Regions from separate parts of the Kineococcus halophytocola genome, predicted to be linked through region 2. Evidence: riboswitches for the same ligand, from Rfam matches in the RefSeq annotation. Region 2 holds a riboswitch; the other holds the start of a gene.
The links. Region 2 has a riboswitch for glycine ahead of gcvT (glycine cleavage system aminomethyltransferase GcvT). Riboswitches for the same ligand answer to the same signal wherever they lie in the genome.
Positions count from the first base shown of each region.

Region 1: it holds a riboswitch for glycine, as region 2 does, so the genes downstream of both, gcvP (aminomethyl-transferring glycine dehydrogenase) here and gcvT (glycine cleavage system aminomethyltransferase GcvT) in region 2, are expected to answer to the same signal.

Region 1 covers NZ_JBGFTU010000010.1:94,744-108,808, reverse strand. Annotated here, with positions in the region: gene zapE (cell division protein ZapE) at 1-528, opposite strand, end outside; gene AB2L27_RS10560 (sulfurtransferase) at 680-1,594, shown strand; gene AB2L27_RS10555 (SufE family protein) at 1,645-2,067, shown strand; partial or broken gene ribA (GTP cyclohydrolase II) at 2,141-2,731, shown strand; gene AB2L27_RS10545 (RibD family protein) at 2,828-3,505, shown strand; gene AB2L27_RS10540 (PPOX class F420-dependent oxidoreductase) at 3,530-3,949, opposite strand; gene AB2L27_RS10535 (cryptochrome/photolyase family protein) at 3,946-5,469, opposite strand; gene AB2L27_RS10530 (MBL fold metallo-hydrolase) at 5,518-6,330, opposite strand; gene AB2L27_RS10525 (hypothetical protein) at 6,372-6,890, shown strand; gene AB2L27_RS10520 (DUF2243 domain-containing protein) at 6,892-7,323, shown strand; gene AB2L27_RS10515 (cytochrome c oxidase assembly protein) at 7,320-8,066, shown strand; gene AB2L27_RS10510 (SPFH domain-containing protein) at 8,063-9,130, opposite strand; gene AB2L27_RS10505 (NfeD family protein) at 9,150-9,644, opposite strand; gene gcvP (aminomethyl-transferring glycine dehydrogenase) at 9,671-12,541, opposite strand; glycine riboswitch at 12,621-12,717, opposite strand; gene AB2L27_RS10495 (ParA family protein) at 12,793-13,575, shown strand; gene AB2L27_RS10490 (SMI1/KNR4 family protein) at 13,628-14,065, shown strand, end outside.
Region 2 covers NZ_JBGFTU010000006.1:147,652-161,716, reverse strand. Annotated here, with positions in the region: gene AB2L27_RS06950 (sugar phosphate isomerase/epimerase family protein) at 1-188, opposite strand, end outside; gene AB2L27_RS06945 (LacI family DNA-binding transcriptional regulator) at 281-1,288, shown strand; gene AB2L27_RS06940 (methyl-accepting chemotaxis protein) at 1,834-3,411, shown strand; gene AB2L27_RS06935 (hypothetical protein) at 3,540-4,022, opposite strand; gene AB2L27_RS06930 (sugar phosphate isomerase/epimerase family protein) at 4,206-5,204, opposite strand; gene AB2L27_RS06925 (Gfo/Idh/MocA family protein) at 5,217-6,434, opposite strand; gene AB2L27_RS06920 (LacI family DNA-binding transcriptional regulator) at 6,560-7,585, shown strand; gene AB2L27_RS06915 (tautomerase family protein) at 7,611-7,997, shown strand; gene AB2L27_RS06910 (Gfo/Idh/MocA family protein) at 8,086-9,087, shown strand; glycine riboswitch at 9,214-9,305, shown strand; glycine riboswitch at 9,307-9,405, shown strand; gene gcvT (glycine cleavage system aminomethyltransferase GcvT) at 9,448-10,593, shown strand; gene AB2L27_RS06900 (sterol carrier family protein) at 10,625-11,011, shown strand; gene AB2L27_RS06895 (hypothetical protein) at 11,030-11,371, shown strand; gene purF (amidophosphoribosyltransferase) at 11,384-12,934, shown strand; gene purM (phosphoribosylformylglycinamidine cyclo-ligase) at 12,931-14,019, shown strand.

The DNA of each region.
Region 1 (14,065 bases), on a different contig from region 2:
GCGGTCGACGAGCTCGCGCATGAGCCGGGACATGAGCACCGTGTCGCCGGGGTCGTCGAGCTCGAACTCGTCGATGCAGACGAGGTGGTGGGGGGCGAGGGCCTCGACGGCGGGCAGGAACCCGAGGGCCCCGACGAGGTTGGTGTACTCCACGAAGGTGCCGTACGCCGCCGTGCGGCCACCCTCGGTGACGACCTGGTGGTAGAGCGAGGACAGCAGGTGGGTCTTGCCGACGCCGAAGCCGCCGTCGAGGTAGATCCCGGGCGGCCCCGAGGGCGCGCTGCGGCGCCGGAACAGGCCCTTGCGGGCGGAGTCCCCCCGCACGACGCCCTCCCCGAACGCGGACATCCCGGCGACGGCCTCGGCCTGGGAGGGGTGCTCGGGGGCGGGCACGTAGGTGGAGAACCGCACGTCGGCGAACCGCGGCGGCGGCACGAGCTCGGCGACCAGCTGCTCCGGGGGGACCCGCGGGTCGCGGTCGGCCAGGGAGTCCAGTCCGGCCTCGGGCCGTGGGGGGGAACCGGTCACGACCGTCCAGGGTAGTGAACGGGTGCGGGCGCGCTCGGCGGGGTCTGGCAGGATCACCGGCGGCGGGAACGAAGACCGCGCCTCCTCGGTTGCACCGGGGAGCTGCGGTGGCCGGACCGCCACCGCCCGCCGAGTCGCTGGAGGACCGACCGTGAGCACGCCGCTGGACACCGACGCCAAGCTCGCCGCGTACGCGCACCCCGAGAAGCTCGTGACGACGGCCTGGCTGGCCGACCGCCTCGGGGACGAGGGGCTGGTGGTCGTCGAGAGCGACGAGGACGTCCTGCTGTGGGACACCGGTCACATCCCCGGGTCGGTCAAGGTCGACTGGCACACCGAGCTGAACGACCCCGTGACGCGCGACTACGTCGACGGCGAGGGCTTCGCCCGGCTCATGGCCGCCAAGGGCATCTCCCGCGAGGACACGGTCGTCATCTACGGCGACAAGAACAACTGGTGGGCCGCGTACGCCCTGTGGGTGTTCACGCTGTTCGGGCACCCCGACGTGCGGCTGCTGGACGGCGGCCGGGCCAAGTGGATCGCCGAGGGCCGGGAGACGACCACCGAGGTGACGCAGCGCCCGGCGACGGACTACCCCGTCGTGCAGCGCGAGGACGGGCCGGTCCGCGCGTTCAAGGAGGACGTCCTGGCCCACCTGCGGGCCCCCGGCGGCGGCAAGCTCGTCGACGTCCGCTCCCCGCAGGAGTACACGGGCGAGCGCACGCACATGCCCGACTACCCCGAGGAGGGCACGGTCCGCGGCGGTCACATCCCCGGCGCCGACAGCGTGCCGTGGGCGCGCGCGGCCGCCGAGGACGGGACGTTCAAGTCCCGCGAGGACCTGGAGGCGATCTACCAGGGCGAGAAGGGCCTGTCCCCCGACGACGAGGTCATCGCTTACTGCCGCATCGGGGAACGCTCCAGCCACACCTGGTTCGTGCTGTCCCAGCTCCTCGGGTTCGGCGCGGTGCGCAACTACGACGGCTCGTGGACGGAGTGGGGCAACGCCGTGCGCGTGCCCATCGTGAAGGGGCCCGAGAAGGGCTCCACGGGGACGACGGCGTGAGCGGGCCGGCCGGTCTGGACGACACCCCCACCGCCGGGCTGCCCCCGGCGATGGCCGGGATCGTCGAGGACTTCCAGGCCCTGCCCGAGCGCGAGCGCCTGCAGCTCCTGCTGGAGTTCAGCCAGGGGCTCAAGCCGCTGCCGGCGGAGTTCGAGGGCCACCTGGAGAAGATGGAGCGCGTCGACGAGTGCCAGTCGCCCGTCTTCATCTCCGTCGACGTGGAGGGCCCGGACGCGGGGAACGCGGTGCACCTGCACGTGTCCGCACCCCCGGAGGCGCCGACGACGCGGGGGTTCGCGGGGGTCCTGCAGGAGGGCCTGGAGGGTCTGCCCGCGCAGGTGGTCCTGGACCTGCCGGGGGACGTGTGCCACCGGCTGGGCCTGGACCAGGCGGTCAGCCCGCTGCGGATGCGGGGCATGACCGGGATGCTGGCGCGGGTCAAGCGCCAGGTGAGGGTCGCGACCGCGGCCTGACACGGAGGGAACGCACGTGACAGATCTCCAGGAGTCGAACAGCGAGCTGCTGGGGCACCACCCGTCCCTGCCGGTGGTCCGGGTCGGTGAGGCGACGCTGCCCACCACCTCGGGCACCTTCCGGGCCGTGTCCCACCGGCAGGCCGACGGGGTCGAGCACCTGGCCCTCGTCGTCGGTGAGGTCGGCGACGGGCACGAGGTGCTCGTGCGCCTGCACTCCGAGTGCCTGACCGGCGACGTCCTCGGCTCGCTGCGCTGCGACTGCGGTCCGCAGCTGCACGCGGCGCTGGACGCGATCTCGGCCGAGGGCCGCGGCATCGTCCTGTACCTGCGCGGGCAGGAGGGCCGGGGCATCGGCCTGGCGGAGAAGATCGCGGCCTACGCCCTGCAGGAGCAGGGCCGCGACACCGTCGAGGCCAACCTGGACCTGGGGTTGCCCGTGGACGCCCGCGACTACACCGGCGCCGCGGCCGTCCTGCGCGACCTGGGGGTGCGCGACGTCGAGCTGATGACGCACAACCCGGTGAAGGTCGAGGCGCTGGAGGCGCACGGCGTGCCCGTGGTGCGCCGGCGCGACCTGCCGGTGACGCCGACGAGCGACAACCTGCGGTACCTGCGCACCAAGCGCGACCGGATGGGCCACCGCCTGCCCGGGATGGGCTGAGCCGTGAGCATCGACACCCGGCCCGGTGCGGGGTCGACGGGGTCGACGGGGTCGACGGGCTCGGCGGGTTCGGCGGCCCTGGACGACTGGTCCGCGTTGCTGGAGCTGGCCCGCGAGGAGGACCCGGTGCTGGTCGCGGCGGGCCTGCGCGCCCGCGCCGGGGGCGAGCTCGTCGACCGCTACGCCCCGCTGCTGCTGGCCGGGCGCCGCGGGGTCGTCGCCCAGCTCGGCCAGAGCCTGGACGGGTGCATCGCCACGGCCTCGGGCGACGCGGCCTTCGTCACCGGCGACGCCGACCGGGAGCACCTGCACCGGTTGCGCGCCCTCGTCGACGCGGTCGTCGTGGGACCGGGGACGGTGCACGCGGACGACCCGCAGCTGACGGTGCGGGCGGTGACCGGTCCCAACCCCGTGCGCGTGGTGCTGGACCCGCGCGACAGCCTGCGCGACCGCGCCGTGCTGGCCGACCCGGCCACGGTGCACGTGCGCGGGGACGTCGCCCGCGACCCGGCCGCGGTGCTGGCGGTGCTGCGCGAGCGCGGGTTGCGCCGCGTCCTCGTCGAGGGCGGGGGCACCACGGTGAGCCGGTGGGTCGACGCCGGGCTGGTGGACCGCCTGTTCCTCACCGTCGCCCCGCTCGTCGTCGGTCGCGGCGGGCGGCGCGGTCTGGCCCTGCCCGACGTCGAGCCGCTGCGGGACTGCCTGCGCCCGCCCGCCCGCCGGCACCTGCTGGGTGAGGACGTGTGCTTCGAGCTGGACCTGCGCGCCGGTTAGGGGTCCAGGGTCAGGGCTCCACGGTCAGGGCTCCACGGTCAGGGCCACCGCGACGCGCCGGCCCGTGGTGCGGCCCCGGCGCCGCACCAGCCCCTCCACGGCCTGGAACAGCGAGAACTCCAGGCCGTACTTGCCGGCGAGCGCGCGCTCGACCTCCGGCAGCCGGTCGTCGGGCAGCACCTGGGCCGTCCCGTCGACGGGACGGCCCAGGGGTGTGCCGCGGCGGCTGCACGGGGCGAGCAGGACGTGGGGGTCGCGCCGGATGCGCTTGACCTTCCCCGTGCCGTCCTGGGTCACGAGCACGAGGCGACCGTCGCCCAGGGGGGCCGCCCACACGGGGGTCGGGACGAGGCGACCGTCCCGGCAGAAGGTCGTCAGCAGGACGTAGGACGTCCCGGCGAGCAGTTCGGTCACCCGGTCGGTCCGGTCGGCACGATCGGTCACGGTGGTCCACTCCCTCTCTCGCTCTCCTGGTGCAGCACGCCGTCGAGGTCGCGCAGCCGGTCCAGCCCGCGCAGGGCCTGCGTCATCCGCCGGTTGCCCTCCAGCTGCTCGCGGTGCCCGGCCAGGAAGTTCCAGTACCCGGCGGTGAACGGGCACGCGTCCTGCCCGACCCGCACCTTCGGGTCGTAGCGGCAGCCGCCGCAGAAGTCGCTCATCCGGTCGATGTAGGCGCCCCCGGAGGCGTACGGCTTGGTGGCCAGGACCCCGTGGTCGGCGTGCTGGGACATGCCGACCACGTTCGTCGTCATGACCCAGTCGTAGCCGTCGACGAAGTTGCGCCAGAACCAGTCCGCGAGGTCGCCCGGGTGGTAGCCGCGTTGCAGGCCCCAGTTCCCCAGCACCATGAGCCGCGGGATGTGGTGCACCCACCCCTCGTCGCGGACGCCGGCCAGGACGTGGTGCAGGCAGTTCGCCTCGACCGCGTCGGCGTCGAGGTCGGCGAACCACTGCGGTAGTTCCGTCCGGGCGCCCAACGCGTTGCGGCGCTTGTAGTCCTCGCCCAGGTGCCAGTACAGGTGCCAGGTGTAGGAGCGCCAGCCGACGACCTGCCGGACGAAACCCTCCACGGAGGCGAGGCGGACGTCGTGGGCGCGCCCGTGCTCCTCGGCCCGGCGGGCGACCTCGACGGGGTCGAGCAGGCCGAGGTTCATCGGCGCCGACAGCAGCGAGTGCGACATCCACGGGTCCTGGGTCAGCATCGCGTCCTCGTAGACGCCGAACTGCTCGAGGCGGTCGGTGAGGAACCGGCGCAGCCCGCGCAGCGCCTCCCGGCGGGTGACGGCGAACCGGCGGGGTCCGTCGACGCCGGTGAACTCCACCCCCTCGTCGCGTTCCCAGCGGTCCAGGTCGGCGCGGACCTCCTCGTCGATCTCGTCCTCGACCGGCCACCAGGGTTCGCGCACGTCCAGGCTCGTCCGCTTCCTCGGCGGTCCCTGCCGGTTGTCGTGGTCGTAGTTCCAGGACCCGCCGACGGGCTTCTCGCCGTCCATGAGCAGGCCGTGGTGGCGCCGCACGTCCCGGTAGAAGTCCTCCATGAGCAGGCGCTTGTCGCCGCGCTGGTGCGCCCAGTGCGCGAACTGCGCCTCGGAGACGACGAAACCCCGCGAGGCCAGGACCTCGACGTCGTCCAGGCGCCGGACGAAGCGGCGTGCGACGTACGACGTCGGGTCGCACACGCTGACCGGTTCCCCGCACTCGGCCAGACCCTCGCGGTAGGTGCGGGCCCGGACGAACACGGCCTGGTCCCCCAGCTCGGCGGCCCGGTGCCGCAGCGCGGACAGGATGAGGTGGGCCTTGCGACGGTGGAACCGTCCCCGGCGGAAGACGTCCACGGACTCCACGAGCAGCACCGGCTGGCGCGGGGCGTCGAGGAAGTGCGGGCCGAGCTGGTCGGCGAACAGCCATCGCCGGGTGCCCGGGGACCGTTCCGGCAGCGGCGTCGGCTCGTCAGGGGTCGGCACGACCCCACTGTGGCGACCCTCCGCCCGCCCGGCACCTCGGGAGGGGGCTCAGAACCAGGCGGTCTCCCCGCGTTCCACGCAGCGCACGACGTCCCCGAGCCCGCGCCGGCCCATCTCCCCGGTGAAGTCGGACCGGGGCGAGCGGAAGACGCCGTAGTCGTCGTGGTGGACCGGGACGGCGGCCGCGGGGCGGACGAGCTCGACGAGGTCGGTCCCGGCCACGCCGTCCATCGTCACGACCAGACCCCGCGGCGACCCCGGCGGCAGCGTCGTGCCGCCCAGGTGCAGGACGGCCAGGTCCAGCTCGGGGTAGCGCACCGGCAGCTCGGACAACTCCGGGACGACGAGGGTGTCTCCCGAGACGTAGACGCGCCGGCGCACCGGTCCCCCGACGGCCCCGAACTCCAGCACGCTACCCATGACCGGCGGCAGCAGCGCCCGCACCGGCCCGCGGGCGTGCCGGCCCGGCACCGCGGTCACCCGCACCTGCTCCGAGCCCGCGACGAGGACGTGGTCGTCCCACGTCCCGAGCCCGTGGACGTCCTCGAAGCCGTACCGGCGCTCCAGGCGGCGCCGGGCGTGCGGGGTCGTCAGGACCGGGACGGTCGCGTCCAGACCGCGGCGGGCGACCCGGTCGACGTGGTCGCCGTGCAGGTGCGAGAGCACGACTCCGCTCAGCGGGGGCAGGTCCCCGACCGCGAGCGCCGGCTCGGTCCGCCGCCGGGACACCATCCCGTACCCGAGGTGGGCGAACTGGCCGGCGTGCAGGAAGTTCGGATCGGTCAGCACCGTCACCGCCCCCCACCGCAGCAGGACCGTGGCGGTGCCGATGAAGGTCAGGGCCAGGCGGGGAGCGTCCACGCCGGGGGGTTACCCGCCCGCGGCCCGGGTAGTCGCCCCGTGTGGATGCTCCTTCCCCGCACGACCTGCTCACCGTCTACCTCGGCGACCACCTCGCCGGGGCCAGCGCCGGCCGGGCGCGCCTGGCCCGGGCGGCCCGGGCGCACGCCGGGACCGAGACCGGCCGGGTCCTGGCGGACCTGCACACCGAGGTGGTCGCCGACCGGCGCGAGCTGCTGCGCTGGATGCGGGCCCTGCAGGTGCCGCGGCGCCGGCACCTGCAGGTCGCGGCGCGCGTCGTGGAGGCGCTGGGGGCCCTGAAGCCCAACGGCCGCCTCGTGCGCCGGTCCCCGTTGCGCACGGTCGTGGAGCTGGAGGCGCTGCTGCTGGGGGTGGAGGGCAAGGCCGCGGGGTGGCGCAGCCTGCGGGAGCTGGCCGAGGCCGGCGGTCCAGCGGGGTCGCGGCTGGACGCCCGGTCCGCCGGCACCTCCTTCGACGTCCTGCTCGAGCGCGCCGAACGGCAGGCCGCGCGGCTGGAGGAGCTGCGCCGCAGCGCCGTGCGCGACGTGCTGGCCGGTTGAGGTGACCGGGCGCTCGCTGGTGGCCGGTCTGCTCTGCGGGGTGGGTCTGGCCGGGTTCCTCGACGAGGTGGTCTTCCACCAGCTGCTGCACTGGCACCACTTCTACGACCGGTCCACCAGCACCGTCGGGCTCGTCTCGGACGGCTGGTTCCACGCGGGCAGCTGGCTGGCCACCGTCGCCGGGCTGTTCGTCGTGGCCGACCTGCAGCGCCGGCACGCGCTGGTGGGCCGGCGGGTGGCCGCCGGTGTCCTGCTGGGGTGGGGCGGGTTCCAGCTCTACGACGGTCTGGTGCAGCACAAGGTGCTGGGGTTGCACCAGATCCGCTACGACGTGGAGCTGCTGCCCTACGACCTGGTGTGGAACCTCACCGGGGCCCTCGGGGTGCTCGTCGGCGTCCTGCTGCTGGTGCGGCGGGGGCGGGCGCGCGCGTGACGTGGGCGGGGCTGCTCGTGCCCGCCGTCCTCCTGCCCGCGGGGTACCTCGCCCTCGAGCAGGTGCTGCACCGGCGCGGGGACGCCTGGCCCGTGGCCCGCAGCGCCGCGGTGCTGGCGGCGGGGGCGCTGCTGGCGGTGGCGGCGTCGTGGCCCGAGGCCGGGCCCGCCGGGGCCGGGGTCGCCGAGACCGTCCGGCACCTGCTCGCGACGATGGCCGCCCCGGTGCTGCTGGCCCTGTCCGGCCCGGTCGCGCTCGTCCTGCGCGTGCTGCCGCCCCGTCCCCGGCGGGTCCTGGTGCGGCTGCTGCACAGCCGGTGGGCGCGTGCCGTCACCTGGTGGCCGGTCGCGACGGTCCTGGCGGCCTCGGGCGCCCCGCTGTTCTACCTGGCCCCGGTCCCGCACGGGCTCCACGGGCCGCTCATGGTCCACACGGCCCTGGCGAGCTGGTTGTTCGCCACCGTCGTGGCCGGTCCCGACCCCGTGCGGGGCCGGCCGGGCGCGGTGACGAGCACCCTGGCCCTGCTCGTCGTGGCCGCCGTGCACGGGGTGAGCGCGAAGCTGTGGTTCGCGGCGGGCGCGGGACCGGCCGCGGAGCTGCTGTTCGTGGGCGGCGACGTCGTCGAGGTCGCCACGGCGGTCGCCGTGTGGGCCCGGTGGTACCGGCGCACGGCGCCGCGACCCGCTGCCGGGCCGGTCCGCGGGCGGACGTCCCCCGGCCGGGGCGCGGCGGTGCCGCGCTAGTCGTCCTTGCCCAGGCGGGTCGCGCCCTCGGCGTCACGGGTGGCGCCGGCGGCCTCCTCGCGGGCCCGCTTGAGCGCCTCGGCCGGGTCCTCCAGCACGACCTCGGGCAGGCCCGCGTCGTGCGTCTCCCCGCCCTCCCGGGCGTCGTCGCGGCGCCGCGGGGAGGCCCCGTCGCCCCCGTCGGGACCCCCGTGGGCGGAGAACATGGAGCCGAAGCCCTTGAGGGCGTCGTTGAGCTCGCTGGGGACGATCCACACCTTGTTCGCGTCGCCCTTGGCGATCTGCGGCAGCGTCTGCAGGTACTGGTAGGCCAGCAGCTTCGGGTCCGGGTCGCCGCGGTGGATGGCGTCGAAGACCTGGGTGATGGCCTTGGCCTCACCCTGGGACTTCAGGATCGCGGCCTGGGCCTGACCCTCGGCCCGCAGGATGGAGGACTGCTTCTCCCCCTCGGCGGTGAGGATCTGGGACTGCTTCAGGCCCTCGGCGTTGAGGATGGCCGCGCGCCGGTCGCGTTCGGCGCGCATCTGCTTCTCCATCGAGTCCTGCACGCTGGCGGGCGGGTCGATCGCCTTGAGCTCCACGCGGTTCACGCGGATGCCCCAGCGGCCGGTGGCGTCGTCGAGGACCCCGCGCAGCTGGCCGTTGATCTGGTCGCGGCTGGTGAGGGTCTGCTCGAGGTCGAGCGAGCCGATGACGTTGCGCAGCGTCGTGACCGTGAGCTGCTCGATGCCCTGGATGTAGTTCGCGATCTCGTACGTCGCCGACTTCGGGTCCGTGGGCTGGTAGTAGATGACCGTGTCGATGCTGACGACGAGGTTGTCGGAGGTGATGACCGGCTGCGGCGGGAAGGAGACGACCTGCTCGCGCAGGTCGACGTTGGCGCGCACCTTGTCGATGAACGGCACGAGGAAGTGCAGACCGGCGTCCAGCGTGCGCGAGTAGCGCCCGAGCCGTTCGACGATGACGGCCGTGGCCTGCGGGACGATCCGGATCGTCCGGATGATGACCGTCACCACGAAGAGGATGACGAGCACCAGGACGATGAGGGTCACGACGTTGTCCATCAGAATGCCTCTCGGTCCATCACGGTTCCCCCGGGATCGCCGTCGGGGGTGGGGCTGCGGGCAGGGGCCCGACGACGGCGGTGGCGCCGTCGATCGCGGTGACCACGACGTCGGCACCGGCCGCGAAGACGGGACCGGCCGAGCGGGCCGACCACGTCTCCCCCGCCAGCTTGACCTGCCCGCCGCGGACGGTGACGTCGGCGAGCACGATCGCGGGCCGCCCGACGAGGGCGGCGGAGTTCGTCGTGCCGACCGGGGGCATCCGCAGGCGCCGGAGCAGGACGGGACGGATGGTCCCGATGAGCAGCCCGGCGACGAGCGCCGCCACGAGCACCTGCCCGACGAACCCCAGCCCGAGCGCGTCGGCGGCGGCGCCCGCGAGGGCGCCGCCGGCGAGCATGGCGAAGACCAGGTCGATCGCGGTGATCTCCAGGATCCCCAGGACGAGCGCGGCCGCGATCCACAGCAGCCAGCTGCGGTCGAGCACGGCGTCCAGGAACTCCACGGTGATCACCCCCTGGCGGTGATCCTACGCACCGGTCAGTACTCCGACAGCGGCGGGCACGAGCACACGAGGTTGCGGTCCCCGGCCGCGCCGTCGATGCGGCGCACCGGCGGCCAGTACTTCGTGCGCGGGTCCGTCCCGGCCGGGTAGACGGCCTCGGCGCGCGTGTAGGGGTGGTCCCACTCCCCCACGAGGCTGGCCGCGGTGTGCGGGGCGTGCCGCAGCGGGGAGTCCTCCACGGCCCAGCGGCCGTCGGCGATCTCCTGCACCTCCGCGGCGATGGCGAGCATCGCGTCGCAGAACCGGTCCAGCTCGGCCAGGTCCTCGCTCTCGGTGGGTTCGACCATGAGCGTGCCCGCGACGGGGAACGACATCGTCGGGGCGTGGAACCCGTGGTCGATGAGCCGCTTGGCGACGTCGTCGACCGTGACGCCGGTGGCCTTCGTCATCGGCCGCAGGTCCAGGATGCACTCGTGGGCCACGAGCCCGCCCGGACCCCGGTACAGGACGGGGAACGCCTCGGACAGCCGGGCCGCGACGTAGTTCGCCGACAGGACCGCCTGGACCGTGGCGGCGCGCAGGCCGTCGGGGCCCATGAGCCGCAGGTACGCCCACGGGATCGGCAGGATGCCCGCGGACCCGAACGGGGCCGCCGAGACCATCCCGACGCCGCCGGCGTCCGGGGCCGTGGAGGGCAGGAACGGCGCGAGGTGGGAGCGGACCGCGACGGGCCCGACACCCGGGCCGCCACCGCCGTGCGGGATGCAGAACGTCTTGTGCAGGTTCAGGTGGGAGACGTCGGCGCCGAACTTCCCCGGCCGGGCCAGCCCGACGAGGGCGTTGAGGTTGGCGCCGTCGACGTAGACCTGACCGCCCGCGTCGTGGACGAGGCCGCAGACCTCGCGGATGGACTCCTCGTAGACCCCGTGGGTCGAGGGGTAGGTGACCATGAGCGCGGCGAGGTCGTCGGCATGCTGGGAGACCTTGGCGCGCAGGTCCTCGAGGTCGACGTTGCCGGCCTCGTCGCACGCCACGACGACGACCTTCAGGCCGGCCATGACCGCGCTGGCGGCGTTCGTGCCGTGGGCGGAGCTCGGGATGAGGCAGATCGTGCGTTCCCCGTGCCCCTGCGCCACGTGGAAGGCGCGGATGGCCAGGAGCCCGGCGAACTCGCCCTGCGAACCGGCGTTGGGCTGCAACGAGACCGCGTCGTACCCGGTCACCTCGGCGAGCCAGCGCTCGAGGTCGGCGACGAGCTCGGCGGTGCCCGCGAGCTGGTCGGCGGGGGCGTAGGGGTGCAGGTCGGCGAACTCGGGCCAGGAGATCGGCTCCAGCTCGGTCGTCGCGTTGAGCTTCATCGTGCACGACCCCAGCGGGATCGCGCCGCGGTCCAGGGCGTAGTCGGCGTCGGACAGGCGGGCCAGGTAGCGCAGCATCGCCGTCTCGGACCGGTGCTGCGAGAACACCGGGTGGGTCAGGAACTCCGAGGTGCGGCGCAGGTGCGCGGGCAGGGCGGCCTCGGCGGCGACCTCGGCCGCCTCGATCCCGAAACCGCGCAGGGCCGCGGCGACGTGCGCCTCCGACGTCGTCTCGTCGACGGTGATGCCGACGTGGTCGGCGTCGACGCGGCGCAGGTTCACCCCCGCCTCCAGGGCGGCGGCCACGACCTCGTCCGCGCGACCGGGAACGCGGGCCAGCACGGTGTCGAAGAAGTCCGCGTGCACGACCTCCACCCCGCCCTCGCGCAGCTGCTGCGCGAGCGCGGACGCGCGGCGGGCCACCTGCAGACCGATGGCGCGCAGGCCGTCCGGGCCGTGCCAGACCGCGTAGCACCCGGCCATGACGGCCAGCAGCACCTGGGCGGTGCAGATGTTCGACGTCGCCTTGTCGCGGCGGATGTGCTGCTCGCGGGTCTGCAGGGCCAGGCGGTAGGCCGCGTTCCCGTCCGCGTCCACCGAGACCCCGACGAGCCGGCCCGGCAGCGAGCGTTCCAGGCCCTTGCGGACGGCCATGTACGCGGCGTGCGGGCCACCGGCGCCCATCGGGACGCCGAACCGCTGGCTGGACCCGACGGCCACGTCGGCGCCGAACTCGGCCGGCGGGACGAGGACGGTGAGGGCCAGCAGGTCGGCCGCGGCCACGGTGACGGCCCCGCGGGCCTTGGCGTCGGCGACGACGCCCGCGAGGTCGCGGACCCGACCCGACGTGCCGGGGTACTGCACGAGCAGGCCGAACACGTCGCCGGTCGCGGCGAACGGGTCGGGGGCGTCGAGGTCGACGAGGGCCAGCTCGATCCCCAGCGGCACGGCGCGCGTGCGCAGGACGGCGAGGGTCTGCGGCAGGACGTCGGCGTCGACGGCGAACACCGCCCCCTTCGGCGCCTTGGACGTGCGCCGGGCCAGGGTCATCGCCTCGGCCGCGGCGGTGCCCTCGTCGAGCAGGGAGGCGTTGGCGATGTCGAGGCCGGTGAGGTCGGTGACCGCGGTCTGGAAGTTCAGCAGCGCCTCGAGCCGGCCCTGGGAGATCTCCGGCTGGTAGGGCGTGTACGCCGTGTACCAGGCGGGGTCCTCCAGGACGTTGCGCCGCACCACGGCCGGGGTGCGGGTGCCGTGGTAGCCCATCCCGAGGAGGGACGGTACGACGCGGTTGCGGCCGGCCAGGGCGCGCAGCGCGGCCGTCACCGACGTCTCGTCCAGCGCCTCGGGCAGGTCCAGGACCCCGTCGCGGATGCCCGCGGGCACGGCCCGGTCGACGAGCTCGTCGAGGGAGGCCAGCCCGACGACGTCCAGCATCCGGGCCACGGCCGCGGCGTCGGGCCCGATGTGGCGGGCGCTGAACGGCAGGGCGGCGGGCTCGGGGGCGACCTCGGGCAGGTCGCGGGCGAGGGGCAGGGACGGCGAGGTCATGGACGCTCCGGAGGTCTGGCGATGCGCGGACGGACCTCCCCGTCTGTCACGCACCGCGGGCGGGGCGTTCCAGAGCGGCCTGCCCCACGTGGTCCTTCCGCCTGAGAGGTTCCGGGGATGTTGCCCCTTCGGCGCCCCGTCCCGGAACGGGTCGGAGTCTCTCCCTCGCGGGGTGAACGGCCGGGCCCCACTCTACGGGGTCCACCGCACCGGCTCCCCCGCACCGGACCCTCGGCGCTAGGTTGTGCCCCGTGATCACCCTCGCCGTCTGCAGTGCCAAGGGCGGTGTCGGCAAGACCTCGGTGGTGCTGGGCCTCGCCTCGGCCGCGCTGGCCCGCGGGACCAGCACCCTCGTCGTCGACCTCGACCCGCAGGCCGACGCGACGTCGGGTCTGGACGTGACGGCCCAGCGCGCGCACGACGCCGCCGCCGTCCTGGCCTCGCCCAAGCGCCGCGTCGCCGAGGACGCCGTCGCCCCCAGCGGCTGGGTGGACGACCACCCCGGTCTGCTCGACGTCGTCAGCGGCTCGGCGGCCTCGGCGCGGCGGGACAGCCCCGACGCCGACGAGGAGGAGCTCAAGGCGCTGCGGCGGGCCCTGCGCAAGCTCGACGACCACGACCTCGCCCTCCTGGACACGCCCCCCTCCCTCAACGGCCTCACGCGCTCGGCCTGGCGCGCCGCGGACGCGGTCCTCGTCGTCTCCGACGCCAGCCGGTTCTCGGTCGCCGCCGTGGACCGCACGCTGCGCGAGGTGCGCTCGCTGCGCTCGGCCCCGCGGGTCGTGGGCGTGGTCGTCAACCGGTTCACCCAGCGCTCGGGCGAGCAGCGCTTCCGCCTGGAGGAACTGCGCGGCCTCTTCGGGGACCTGGTGCTGGACCCCCTGCCCGACCGCGTGGCGGTCCCCCAGTCCCAGGGCTCCGGCACCCCCCTGCACGCGCTGCGGACGCGCACCGCCAGGACCCTCGCGGCGCAGTTCGACACGCTGCTGGACCGGGTGCTGACCGGAGCGGGGGGAACCTCCCCGGCCCCCTGACCGTCACGAGGTGCAGGAAGATCGCGCTACGTCTACCGTTGCCAGACGGGTCGTGCGCACACTCGTCCTGTGGGTGCCGCCCCCGCTCTCCCCGCGCCCCGCGCGGGTCCAAGGAGGTCTCGTGACGTCGTCCAACACCCCGCTGACCGGCTCGCCCCGCGCGGAGGTCCCCGCCCGCGTCGTCCGGCCCGCCCGGGCCACCACGCCCACGTCGGCTCCGGCCCGGCGCCCGCTGGCCGTGGACCCCGAGGCCGACCGCGTCGTCGGCCTGGTCCAGCGGCTGCGCGCGCACTGGACGCGCTCCGGTGCCGACATCGCGACCCGGCTGCGCCCGGGGGTCGAGGACGCCCAGCTCGACGCCGTCGAGCGCCAGACGGGGCTGCTCATCCCCCGCGCCGTCCGCGCCTGGTGGCGGGCCGTGGACGGGGTCGACCCCGTGCGCACGACGTTCCGCACCAGCGCCCCCACCGTCGGCCCCGGCGGGTGGGTC
Region 2 (14,065 bases):
CCGGTCACCTCCAGGCCGTCGAGCAGTTCCGGCAGGGTGTGGACGTCGAAACCGGCGTCGAGGTAGCGGTAGAGCTTCGGGCTCTGCAGCTCGATGCCGGTGTACCCGGCTTCCTTCGCCAGGCGGACGTCCTGGACGACGTTGCCGAAGAACGTGGTGGTCACGTTCATCGAGATCTTGGGGGCCACGGTGCTCCTGTGCGTCGAACGCGGTGTCCAGCGGCCTGGTCGGAGGGCGATGGACAAAATGGACCGGTCCAGTCTAACGCTAGGCTTGAGGCGTGTCGACGGCCCGAACGCCCACCATCCGTGACGTGGCGGCGAGGGCCGGGGTGTCGAAGTCGTTGGTCTCCTTGGTCCTGCGGGGTGATCCGGGAGTCAGTGAGGCTCGTCGGACGGCGGTGTCCCGCGCCATCGACGAGCTGGGCTACCGCACCAACCGGGTGGCGCAGGCGCTCGGGACGCGGCGCTCGAACGCCGTCGGCGTGCTCCTCAACGACCTGCGCAACCCCTGGTTCGTCGATCTGCTCACCGGCCTGACGGCCACCCTCGAGACCGTCGGCCTCTCGACCGTGCTCGTCGACTCCGCGACGACCCGCCGGGTCGGTGGTTCTCCCGTCGACAAGCTCCTGCAGCAGCAGGTCGACGGCATCGTGGTGGTCGGCACCACCGAGGACGACGAGGAGCTTCGCCGTGCCGCGACCCTCGTGCCGATCGTGCTGGCGGGCACCTACGAGCCCGCCGGTCTGGGCTCGGACGTCGTCGTGAACGACGACGTCGACGGTGCCACCGCGGCCACGGAGCACTGCATCGAGCTCGGTCACACCTCGGTGACGCACCTGCGCGGCCCCGGGCACGTGGGCGAGCTGCGCGAGCAGGGGTACCGGGGGGCGATGTCCAGGGCTGGGCTGACGCCCGTGGTGGTCCCGGGCGGGATGAGCGAGGAGAGCGGGTACGCCGCGGCACGCCGTGCGCTGGCCGCGACGGATCGACCGACGGCGGTGGTCGCGTACAACGACCTCGCCGCCATCGGGGCGTTGTCGGCGGCCCACGACCTGGACCTGCGCGTGCCCGAGGACGTCTCGATCGTCGGGTACGACAACACCTACCTCGCCACCATCCGGCACCTGTCGCTGACCTCTGTGGACAACGGGACGATGGCCATCGGACTGCAAGCCGCGCGGTGGCTGAGCGAACGGATCGACGGAGGTGTGCGGACCGGGCGGGTGCACCGGGTTCCGGCCTCACTGGTGGTGCGACGGACGACGAGTGCCCCGCCGCGGTCGTGACCAGCCTGCGGTCGCCGGTCGTCTCCGCCGCGGTTGATCTTGGACGGGGTGAGGGTGAGCCGTTCCAGCGCCCGTCGACGCGGCACTGCGCGACGTGGTGGAGCGATCCCCAGCCCCGAACGGGAGGGCGTCCTGGTCAAGCTCAGGGACGTCGATCCACCGCCGCTTCGCCCACCGTTGACGCCACCGCGACCTGGGTGACGGCGGACCACCACTGACCCGACCCGCTTCCGATCCCCGGCGAGCGCGACTCGCCGGGGCCTCGTGCAGGGGAAGGGTGGCCGCTCCCCGCGGGGGTGGAGACGCCCGGACCCCGGACGCCGGGAACCGGGGACGACGCGAGGCTCATGTTCTTCCACGCCCGGTCGATGAGCTGGGTGCGACTCCCTCTGGCGGCTGCACCGACGCGATCACTCCGATGCGGTGAAGCCGTCCGGTGCGGTCGTCACCGGGCGGCTGGACGGATTCCGACGTTCCGCCGGCAGTACCGCTGCCACTACCGAAGCAGGGCGGACAGGAGCAGGGCGATGGGGTTCATCCGTGACATGACAGTCGGTTCCAAGCTGGCCGGTGTCGGGTTGCTGGTCCTGGTGATGACCGGGGGGCTGACCGCCGTGTCGGTCGACCTCGCCCACGACCTCTCCGCCGGGCAGCAGGAGATGTACGACCACAACGTGCAGTCAGCGGTCGCGCTGGGCCGGGTACGGGCCTCCTTCAACTCCTCGGCCAAGGACAACACCGACATGCTCATCACCCAGGAGCCGGAGGTGAAGACCGCGGAGGTGCGGGACAAGAACCGGGCTGGGCACGACGCCGAGGTCGACGCGGCCTGGGAGGAGTACCTCGCCTCGTCTCCGAGCAGCACGCAGGTGCAGCGCGACAGCTTCCGAGCAAACCTCGCCACCTACCGCCAGGCCCGCGTCGAGGACCTGGACCCGGAGGCGATCAAGGGGGACAACGCCGCTTGGGTGGCTGCCTACCGCGCCTCGCCCGCGTTGAAGGCCTTCGCCGACATCAACACCACGCTGGACGACATGCAGCTGGCGGAGTCGAAGGCAGCGCAGGTGGCGGCGTCGGACGGTCGGGCGGCGTTCCGCCGCTCCGTGGTGGAGCTGCTGTCCGTCGCCGTTCTCGGTCTGGCGGTCGCCCTGACGCTGCTCACCCTCATCACCCGATCAGTGGTGCGCCCGCTGACGCGGACGGTGGCCGTGGTCGAAGGGCTGGCCGACGGGCGCCTGGATCAGCGTGTCGGCTACGAGAGCAAAGACGAGCTCGGGGCGTTGTCCCGAGCCCTCGACGCCTCCATCTCCTCCCTGGCCCAGGTCATGCAGCAGTTGTCCGGGCATGCCGGCGACCTGTCCTCTTCGTCCCGCCAGCTGACCTCCGTGGCCGACGTCCTGTCCGCCGGTGCGGCCGAGTCCGCCTCGCAGGCGCACGTCGTCTCCGCGGCGACCGAGGAGATCAGCGCGAACATCGGGACCGTCGCGGCGGCCGGGGACGAGATGACCTCGGCCATCCGCGAGATCGCCACCTCCACCGCGCAGGCCTCCCAGACCGCCGCCACCGCGGTGACCGCCGCCCAGGACGCCGAGGCCACGATCACCCGCCTGGGCGCCTCGAGCCGGGAGATCGGCGACGTCGTCAAGCTCATCACCTCCATCGCCGAGCAGACGAACCTGCTGGCCCTCAACGCCACCATCGAGGCCGCCCGCGCCGGCGACGCCGGCAAGGGGTTCGCCGTCGTGGCCGGGGAGGTCAAGGAACTGGCCCAGCAGACCGCCCGGGCGACCGAGGAGATCGTCACGAAGGTGAACGCCACGCAGGCCGACGCGGGGGCGGCGACCGGGGTCATCGCCCAGATCGCCGACGTCATCGCCCAGATCGACGGGTTGCAGGCCACCATCGCCGCCGCGGTGGAGGAGCAGTCGGCCACGACCAGTGAGATGGTCCGGAACGTGACGGAGGTCTCGGGCGGGTCGCAGGAGATCGCGGCGAACATCAGCGGCATCGCCGCGGGGGCCCAGGAGACGACACGCAGCGCCGAGACGACAGCCGCCACTGCGGCGGAGGTCGCCCAGGCCTCACAGGACCTGCAGGCCCTCGTCGGTCGTTTCCGGTTCTGAGCGAGGACACCGGCGGGCCGGCCCTCGGGCGCAGCGGCGGCCACGGTTCAGGACGACGACGTCGGGCCGGGATCGCCGGGAGGATCGCGGTCCGAACTGGTGGGAACTGTCGGGGCCGTCCGGCCGCCTCACGCCGGGAGCTCGCGCACGATCGCCCGCTGGACCTCCAGGCCGGCCCACTCGTCGTCGGTCGCGTCGCAGACGAGGCAGAACGGCCCGGTGTGCCCGTGCTCCAGGACGGTGGACACGTTGCGGCGGTAGCCCTGCGCGTCGACGTCGGGCCCGTTCCGGTGGACCTTGGCGTGGCAGGTCTCGGCGAACCGCGTCACGGCGGCGAGGTCGGCGTACTTGCCCGGGCCGGTCCAGTTCCCCAGGGCCACGAGCAGGCCGACGGCCCCGTCGAGGGGGTCGAGGATCGCGGTGACGTCGGCCGCGTCGGCGACCCGGTTGGAGATCGACGCCTCGTGGCGGGGGCCTTCGTCCGGGTGGGTCAGGTCACCGTCGTCGACGAGGAGCGCGTCCAGCTCGACACCGGCCTCGGCGAGGGCGGCGCCCAGTCCGCCGAGGTAGCCGGCGTCGCGGTGGGGCAGGTGGAAGTGGCACAGCTGCACCGTGCGGTGACCGGGGATCCGCAGCTGCTGCGGGAGGTCGAGCAGGGGCAGGTGCTTCAGGGTGCGGTCCAGGGACCAGGAGTGGACCGCGTCGGACCTCCCGGTGCCGGGGAGCGTCGGGCGTCGTCGACCGTCGTGCGAACAGCTTCTCGCGCCTCCCCGCCCCCAGCATCCCCGCTCCTCTCAAACGCCCGCCGTTCGCGCGGCCTCGAGCAGGACGGCGGCCGCCACCTCGAGGCCCTCGACGCGGCCGAGCGAGACGTCCTCGTGCTCGATGTTGCAGACCATGTCGGGGTCGACCTCGTGCAGGGCGCGGAGGAACTCGGCCCAGAACGCGGTGTCGTGGCCCTTGCCGAGAGCGACGAAGTCCCACGCGGACTCCTTCGGCCACTCGTTGACCCACTCGTCGCCACCGAGGTTCGTGCGGTCCTCCGACGGGTCGAGCCGGCGGAACCGGTTGTCCAGCACGCCGTAGATCGCAGCCGCGGGGTTGATGCGGACGTCCTTGGCGGCGGCGTGGAAGACCAACGGCCCCAGGTCGCGCACGACGGCCACCGGGTCCATCTGCTGCCAGAACAGGTGCGAGGCGTCGAGCTCGACGCCGACGTTGGTCGCACCGGTGCGCTCGACGAGCTCGCGCGTGTTCGCCGGGTTGAAGACGACGTTCTGCGGGTGCAGCTCCAGGGCCACCTTGACGTCGTGATCGCGGGCCAGCGCGTCGATCTCCTTCCAGAAGGGGACCGCCACCGACCACTGGTGCTCGATGATGTCGAGGTCGCGCGAGTTCCACGCGTTGACCACCCAGGTCGGGTGGCTGGCGCCGGGTTCGGCGCCGGGCAGTCCGGACATCGTGACGACGCGGTGCTCTCCGAGGCGGTGGGCCAGCCGGATGGAGCGGCGGACGTCCTCGGCGTGCCTGCCGCCGATGATCTCGTTCGGGTGCAGCGGGTTGCCGTTGCAGTTCAGCCCCGCGATCGAGACGCCGGTGCCCTCGAAGACCCCGAGGAAGTCGTCGCGCGCGGTGTCGCTGACGAGGATGTCGTCGAAGGTGGGGATGTGCACGGGCGGGAGGAACCCGCCGGTGTTCAGCTCGATGCCGGTCAGGCCCAGGTCGGCGATGACCTTCAGTGCCTCGGGCAGCGGGCGGTCGTGCAGGATCGCGTTGTAGACGCCCAGTTTCACCGGTGGTTCCTCTCAGTCGACGGAGACGGTCTCGCCCGTGCCGTCGGCGGCCCTGGTGACCGCCTCGAGCACGCGCAGGTTGTGCAGGCCGTGGGTCATCGGCGGCACCACGGGCAGGTCGCCGATCGGGGTGCCGACCCCGCCGGCGATCTCGTTGAGGAACGCCCGGCACTGGAACGTGAAGAAGTCGCTCTGGCCGTGCCCGACGCTGGGGAAGTCCATCGGCAGGCCGCCGGCGACGTAGGGGTGCTCGGGGCCGACGAGGACCTGACGGTACCCGTTGACGGCGTTCGGCGCGGTCGCGTCGGCGATGGTGAACTCGCCCGTGCGGTTGAGGTCGAAGGCCCCGGCGCCGTTCTCGGTGAAGATCTCGAAGCCGAGGCCGTTGGGCAGCCCGTGCGCGATGCGCGACACCGAGAAGGTGCCTGTGGCGCCGCCGGCGAAGGAGGCGGTGAAGGTAACCAGGTCCTCGTTCTCGACGTCCTCGAACTCGGTGCCGACCTCGGCCATGGCATGCCCGACGACCGCACCCACGGGCTTGGGTCGGCGCGTGGTGACCTGGGAGAAGACGGTGCCTCGCACCGACTCCAGCGGCCCGCAGAAGAACTCACCGAGGTCGACCAGGTGGCTGCCGATGTCGGCCAGCGCCCCCGAGCCCGGGCCGCCCTTGTACCGCCAGCTGATGGGCGCGTTCGGGTTGGCGGCGTAGTCGCACCAGTAGTGCCCGTTGAAGTGGCGGACCGCACCGAGGTGGTCGTTCAGGACCTGTTCGCGCAGGGCGTTGATCGCCGGGGAACGGCGGAACGTGAACCCGACGGCGGCGACGAGGTCGGGGTGCTCGGCCGCGGCGGCGACCATGGCCTCGGCGTTGGTGACCGACGGCGCCAACGGCTTCTCGCACAGGACGTGCTTGCCGGCGGCCAGCAGGCCCTCGACGATCTCGCGGTGCAGGTGGTTGGCGACCACGACGCTGACGGCGTCGACGTCGTCCGCCTCGGCGATCGTCTGCCAGCTGGTCTCGGCGCGCTCGTAGCCGTACCGTGCGGCGGCCGCCTGCGCGAAGGGGGCGTGGGCGTCGGCGACGGCCACGAGGCGGACCGGTGGCAGGCCCTCCCCGTAGGCGCCGCCGGCCAGCGTGGTGGCGGCGCGGTAGCCGGCGATGTGGGCGCGGCCGGCCATGCCGGCGCCGATGACGGCGACACCCAGCGGTCGCGTGCGGGGAGAGGACACGGGGAGCCTTCCGGTAGCGGTGACGCGCACCGTCCTCGGTGCGTGAGCAGCTTTCAAACCGGTTTGAAAGACATCGACTAGAATCGGTTCGACCCGCTCCCGTGTCAAGCCGCCCAGGAGGTTCCGTGCCGCAGGGCTCCACCGGCCGCCCGACCATCACCGACGTGGCCGCCCGCGCCGGCATCTCGAAGGGGATGGTGTCGCTGGCGCTGCGCGGTGCGCCCGGCCCGAGCGCGGAGACGGCCGCGCGCGTCCTGCGGGCCGCCGAGGAGCTCGGCTACCGGCCGAACCGGGCGGCGAGCTCCCTGGCCCTGCGCCGGACGCGGCTGCTGGGTGTGGCGATGACCGTTCGCAACGCCTTCCACGCCGAGCTCGTCGAGGAGTTGCAGGCGGCGGCCGAGGACGCCGGGTACGAGCTCGTGCTGGCCCCCGTGACGCGCACCCGGGGTGAGCGGGCCGCGGTCGAGACGCTCCTGGACTCCCGGTGCGAGGCCCTGCTGCTGCTCGGGCCGGAAGCCGACTCCGCCGAGCTGCAGCGGTGGGACGCCCGTGCCCCCGCGGTGGTCCTGGGGCGCCGGCCGCGGACGGTGACCGGCGCGGGTCCGGACGTCGTCCGTGCGTCCGACGAGGTCGGTCTCCGGCTGGTCGTCGAGCACCTCGTCTCCCTCGGGCACCGCGACCTCGTCCACGTCTCGGGTGGTCGCGGGGACATCGCCGCCGACCGCCGCGCCGGGTTCGAGGCCGCGGCTGCGGAGTTCGAGATCCTGGGTCGCACCCTCGAGGCGGGGTTCGACGAGGAGGCCGGGGTACGCGCCGCGCAGCGGTTGCTCGCCGCGCGCACTCCGGCGACGGCGGTGGTGGCCGCCAACGACCGCGTCGCCCTCGGGGTGCTCGACGCCCTCCTGAGGGCGGGGAGGGACGTGCCGCGGCACGTCTCGGTGGCCGGGTACGACGACAGCCCGCTCGCCCGGCTCGGGCACGTGCAGCTGACCTCGGTGGGTCAGGACCCGGCCGGGCAGGCCCGGGCGGCGGTCCGCCTCGCGGTCGAACGGGTCGAGGGGATCGAGCGCGAGAGCGTGGACGTGGTCGTCGAGCCGCACCTCGTGATCCGCGGGACCACGGCGCCCCCGCCGATTCATATGTCACAATGACAGGACAAACTATGAGGAGGTTGTCGTGCCCCTGCTCCGCTTCGACGTCGTCGCCGGCCGAACCCCGGCGCAACTGGGTGCCCTGCTCGACGCTGCCCACGCGGCCGTCGTGGAGGCGTTCGACGTCCCGGAGGGGGACCGGTACCAGGTCGTCCACCAGCACCCCGCCGGTGAGCTCGTCGTCCACGACACCGGACTCGGCATCGAGCGCACCGACCGTGTCGTGCTGCTGCAGGTGACGAGCCGCGCCCGCCCCCAGGAGCAGAAGGTCGCCTTCCACCACCTGCTCGTCCGCAACCTGGAAGCGGCCGGAACGGCCGGCAGCGACGTCGTCGTCTCGATCGTCGAGAACGGGGACGCCGACTGGTCCTTCGGGTACGGCCGCGCCCAGTTCCTCACGGGGGAGCTCTGACGTCAGGACGAGCAGGCCGTCCACGGGAACCGTGCGCACCGTCCCGCGGTGCTGAGCGCTCCGACCACGGAGCGGAGAGGAACGACTGATGACCGTGAGGTTCGGACTGGTCGGGTACGGCAAGGGCGGGCGCTTCTTCCACGCCCCCCTCGTCGCCCGTGCGGAAGGGTGCGCGCTGACCGCCGCGGTGACCCGTTCGCCGCGACGTCGGGCGGAGCTCGCCGCGGACCACACCGGTGCGGTCGCGTTCGACGACCTGGCCTCGATGGCCGCCTCCGGCCTCGTCGACGCGGTCACCGTCACGACGACGGCGGACACGCACGCCGACCTGGTCCTCGAGGCGGTGGACCTCGGGCTGCCCGTCGTGTGCGACAAGCCGTTCGCCCTCGACGCGAGCGCGGCGCAGAGGTGCGTCGACGCGGCCCGGGCGGCCGGGGTCCTGCTCAGCACCTACCAGAACCGGCGCTACGACAACGACTTCCGCACCACCCGGGCCGTGGTGGCGTCGGGGGCGCTGGGGCAGGTGCGACGCATCGAGTCGCGCCTGGAGCAGTTCGCGCCACCAGGAGGTGTGCCCGACTCCGGCGGCGGGATCCTCCTCGACCTCGGTGCCCACGTCGTCGACCAGGTGCTGCAGCTCGCCGGGCCCGTGGCGTCGGTGTACGCCGACGTCTCCCCGGAGCGCTTCGCCCTGCAGGTGAGACACGCGTCCGGGGTCGTGTCGGAGGTCGTCGGCGACCTCGCTCTCCACGGTCGCCCCGGGCCCCGCTTCCGGGTGTTCGGCACCGACGCGATCCTCGAGGTCCCGGCTGACGATCGGCAGGCCGACGTCCTGATGGCCGGAGGGACGCCGGCCGACCCCGGGTGGGGCGAGGTCCCGCAGGCGTCCTGGCCGATCCTGCACCGCGGCGCGTCGAGCACCCGCATCCCTGCGGAGCGCGCCGACTGGCGCGACTTCTACACGGCGTTCGCGGCGGCGGTCACCGACGGCCTCCCCGTGCCCGTCGACCCGGCCGACTCCGTCGCGGGTCTCGTGGTGCTGGAGGCCGCGGCCCGCAGCGCCACGACCGGGGAGGTCGTCCGACTCTGAACAGCGACCGTGCAGGGCGCGGCAGGACCGGTCGGCCCCCGTGCCCCCACGGCACCGGGAGCCGCGAGGTCCCGGTCGGGGCCGCCGGTGTGCCACGCTGTGCGGGACAACTGAACACTCGGCCGCTCCGCCCCGGCGGGAGAGCCCCGCCGTCCGCGGCGGGCACCGAAGGAGCAATCACCCCGGAACCTCTCAGGTCCACGGACCGCCACGGGCAGGCCGCTCTGGAAAGCAGGACCGCGAGGTCCTCACCCACGGGGAAAACCGTTGCTGGGCAACCGGTGACGGTGAAGCTCTCAGGTTCCGCGACAGAGGGGGTCCAGCCCGGCCGCGCCGCGCGGCCGCGACGAGAGGAGCCCCGTGAGCACGAGCACCACCCCCGAGACCGCCGCCGAGACCACGCCCGCCGCGAGCCCGCTGGCGGCCGCGCACGCCGAGCTCGGCGCGTCCTTCACCGACTTCGCCGGCTGGTCGATGCCGCTGCGCTACGCCTCCGACCTCGCCGAGCACGGGGCCGTGCGGGCCACCGCGGGGCTGTTCGACCTCTCGCACATGGGCGAGGTCCGCGTCACCGGCCCCGAGGCCGGCCGCGCCCTCGACGCCGCGCTCGTCGGGCGCCCCTCGACGATGGCCGTCGGCCGGGCCGCCTACGGGATGGTCGTCGACCACGACGGCGGGATCGTCGACGACCTCGTCACGTACCGCCTGGGCGAGGAGGAGTTCCTCGTCGTGGCCAACGCGGCCAACGTCGAGCCCGTCGTCGTGGCCCTGGCCGACCGCGCCCGCCCCTTCGACGCCCACGTCGCCGACGAGACGGCCCGCTGGGGTCTGGTCGCCGTCCAGGGGCCGGCGTCCGTCGCGATCGTCGCCCCGCTGCTGGACGGGGCGTCCGGGGTGGACCTCGCGGCGCTGCGCTACTACCGCGCGGTCACCGCCGTCCTGGCCGGTGTCGAGGTGCTCCTGGCCCGCACCGGGTACACCGGCGAGGACGGGTTCGAGGTCTTCGTCCCCGTCGAGCGCACCCGCGAGGTGTGGGACGCCCTGCTGGCCGCCACCCGCGAGCACGGCGGGGTCCCGGCGGGGCTGGCCTGCCGCGACACCCTGCGCCTGGAGGCCGGGATGCCGCTGTACGGGCACGAGCTCAGCCGGGACGTCACCCCGTTCGCGGCCGGGCTGGGGCGCGTCGTGGTCCTGGACAAGGAGGACGGGGCGGTGGGGCTGGAGGCGCTGCAGCGCCTGGCCCAGGAGCCGCCCGCGCGCGTGCTCGTGGGGTTGCGCGGCGAGGGCCGGCGGGCACCGCGCGCCGGGTACGCGGTCCTCGCCGCCGGGGAACCGGTCGGCGTCGTCACCAGCGGGGCGCTCTCGCCGACGCTCGGGTACCCCGTGGCGATGGCGTACGTCGACGCCGCGCTGGCCGAGCCCGGCACGCACCTCGGCGTCGACGTGCGGGGGACCGAGCTGCCCGCGGAGGTCGTGCCCCTGCCGTTCTACCGCCGGCCGCGCTGAGCCGCGGTCGGGCCGGTGGCAGCATGAGGGGGTGCCCCCGCGTCGCCGCACCGATCCCACTGCGGGCCTGAGCGCCGTCCGCGAGGTGACGGACGTCCTGGACGAGGGCGGGAAGCCCGCGCGGCCCGCGCTGGCCACGGCCGTCCGGTACTGCCTGGAGGAGCTCGCCGCCCGCTACCCCGGCGGCAGCGTCGAGGTGCGGGTGCCCCCGTTCGCGGCCGTCCAGGTCATCGCCGGACCCCGGCACACCCGCGGCACCCCGCCCGCCGTCGTCGAGATGGACGGGCCCACCTGGGTCGCGCTGGCCACCGGCCGGCTGACCTTCGAGGACGCCCGCGCGGGCGGCCGGGTCCAGGCCAGCGGCCAGCGGACCGACCTGGGCGAGCTGCTGCCCCTCGTGCCACCGGACCCCGGCTGAGCCCGTAGCGTTCTCCCCGTGAGCGAGCCGACGCAGGACCCGACCCCGGACGCCCCCGAGCGCGAGGCCGAGCAGGAGCGCGAGGGGACGGCGTTCGTGCAGGTCACGCGCCGTCGGGCACCGCGCTTCCGGGCCTTCGCCCTGACGGGTCTGGTCATCGCCTTCGTCGTCTCCGGTGCCGTCGCGATCACCACCCCGCCCTCGGACGGGTACTCCCAGCAGGCCCTGTTCGGGTACCTGTTCTGCTCCCTCGGGCTGGTGTTCGTCCTGCTCGGTGCCCTCATCGCGGTCCTCGCCGACCGGCGCACCGGGACCCGGGCCCAACCCCGTCGGCGGAGCCGGAAGCGTTCCGGGGTGTGACACACTCGGGGCGTGGCCCGCGGTGACGGACGTCTGAACCACGACCTGCTCCCCGGCGAGAAGGGCCCTCAGGACGCGTGTGGCGTCTTCGGGGTCTGGGCGCCGGGTGAGGAAGTCTCCAAGCTCACCTTCTACGGCCTCTACGCCCTGCAGCACCGGGGCCAGGAGGCAGCCGGCATCGCCGTGAGCAACGGCGAGCAGATCCTCGTGTTCAAGGACACCGGGCTGGTCTCGCAGGTGTTCGACGAGTCGGCGCTGGAGTCCCTGCAGGGGCACATCGCCGTCGGTCACGCCCGCTACTCCACGACCGGTGGCGGCGGCTGGCAGAACGCCCAGCCCACGCTCGGCGACACCGCCGGCGGCACCGTGGCCCTGGCCCACAACGGCAACCTCACCAACCAGTTCGCGCTGCGCGACATGCTCACCGAGCGCTACCCCAGCGCCCCGCAGCCGCCGCTGCGCGGTCGTCCCTCGCCCAGCGAGATCGCCCGCGGCAACACCACGGACACCGCGATCCTCACCGCCCTGTTCGCCGGTGACCCCGACCACACGCTGGAAGCGACGGCCGCCGAGGTCCTGCCGCACGTGCAGGGGGCGTTCTCCCTGGTCTTCATGGACGAGCACACGCTCTACGCCGCGCGCGACCCGCAGGGCATCCGCCCCCTCGTCCTGGGCCGCCTCGAGCGCGGCTGGGTGGTGGCCTCCGAGACGCCGGCCCTGGACATCGTCGGCGCCAGCTTCGTGCGCGAGGTCGAGCCCGGCGAGCTCATCGCCATCGACGCCGACGGGCTGCGCAGCACCCGGTTCGCCGAGGCGAAGCCCAAGGGCTGCGTCTTCGAGTACGTCTACCTCGCCCGCCCGGACACCTCCATCAACGGCAAGGTCGTCCAGGAGTCGCGCGTGGAGATGGGCCGGGTCCTGGCCCGCGAGCACCCCGTCGAGGCCGACCTCGTCATCCCGACCCCGGAGTCCGGGACGCCCGCGGCCATCGGCTACGCCGAGGAGTCCGGCATCCCCTACGGCCAGGGCATGGTCAAGAACTCCTACGTGGGCCGGACGTTCATCCAGCCCAGCCAGACGATCCGGCAGCTCGGCATCCGGCTCAAGCTCAACCCGCTCAAGCACGTCGTGGCGGGCAAGCGGCTCGTCGTCGTCGACGACTCCATCGTGCGCGGCAACACCCAGCGGGCCCTCATCCGGATGCTGCGCGAGGCCGGCGCCGCCGAGATCCACGTCCGGATCTCCTCCCCGCCGGTGAAGTGGCCGTGCTTCTACGGCATCGACTTCGCCACCCGCGCCGAGCTCATCGCCAACGGCCTGAGCGTGGAGGACATCGCCCAGAGCATCGGCGCCGACTCCCTGGGCTACATCTCGGCCGAGGGCATGATCGCGGCGACCGAGCAGCCCGCCGAGCGGCTGTGCTCGGCGTGCTTCACGGGGGAGTACCCCGTGCCGCTCAACGACCTCGACCGGCTCGGCGAGCGCTCGATGGACAAGCCCCGCATCCCGATCACCCCCGTCACCCGGCACCAGCACGACACCCCCGAGGGAGCCCAGCAGTGAGTGGAACGACCTACGCCTCCGCGGGCGTCGACGTCGTCGCGGGCGACCGCGCCGTCGAGCTCATGAAGGCGTCCGTCGCCCGCACGCAGGGCCCGGAGGTCGTCGGCGGGTTCGGCGGCTTCGCCGGCCTGTACGACGTGTCGGTGCTCAAGGACTACCGCCGTCCGCTGCTCGCGACGAGCACCGACGGCGTCGGGACGAAGGTCGCCGTCGCCCAGGCGCTCGACGTGCACGACACCATCGGCGCCGACCTCGTCGGGATGGTCGTCGACGACATCGTCGTCTGCGGCGCGACGCCGCTGTTCATGACGGACTACATCGCCTGCGGCCGCGTCGTGCCCGAGCGGATGGCCGCCATCGTCGCGGGCATCGCGCGCGCCTGCGAGGAGGCCGGGGTCGCCCTCGTCGGTGGCGAGACCGCCGAGCACCCGGGCCTGCTGGGTGCCGACGAGTACGACGTCGCCGGCGCCGTGACGGGGGTCGTCGAGTCCGACGAGCTGCTGGGCGCCGAGAAGGTCCGCGCCGGGGACGTGCTCGTGGCGATGGCCTCCTCCGGGCTGCACTCCAACGGCTACTCCCTCGTGCGGCGCGTCGTCGCCGACGCGGGCTGGGCCTACGACCGGCACGTGGAGGAGTTCGGCCGCACCCTGGGCGAGGAACTGCTGGTCCCGACCCGCATCTACGCCAAGCCCGCGCTCGCGACGCTGGCCACCGGCGGGGTGCACGCCATGAGCCACGTCACCGGCGGTGGTCTGGCCGCGAACCTGGCGCGCTGCCTGCCCGCCGACGTGACCGCCGAGGTCGACCGCTCGACGTGGACGCCGGGGGCGGTGTTCTCCGTCGTGCGCGACCTGGGTCAGGTGCCGACCGACGACCTCGAGCGCACCCTGAACCTGGGGGTGGGCATGGTTGCGGTCGTGGCCGCCGAGCAGGCGCAGGCCGTCGTGGAGACCGTCGAGCAGACCGGGATCCCGGCGTGGGTGTGCGGTGAGGTCCGCCGGCGCACCGAGGCCGACGGGTCGAGCAACGGCAAGGGGATCGCAGGAGGCGTGACGACCCTCCGGGGTTCCCACCAGGGCTGGTGAGGACCGGGGGAGCGCCACGCCTCGTGCGGTGCCGCGAGCTACTGCG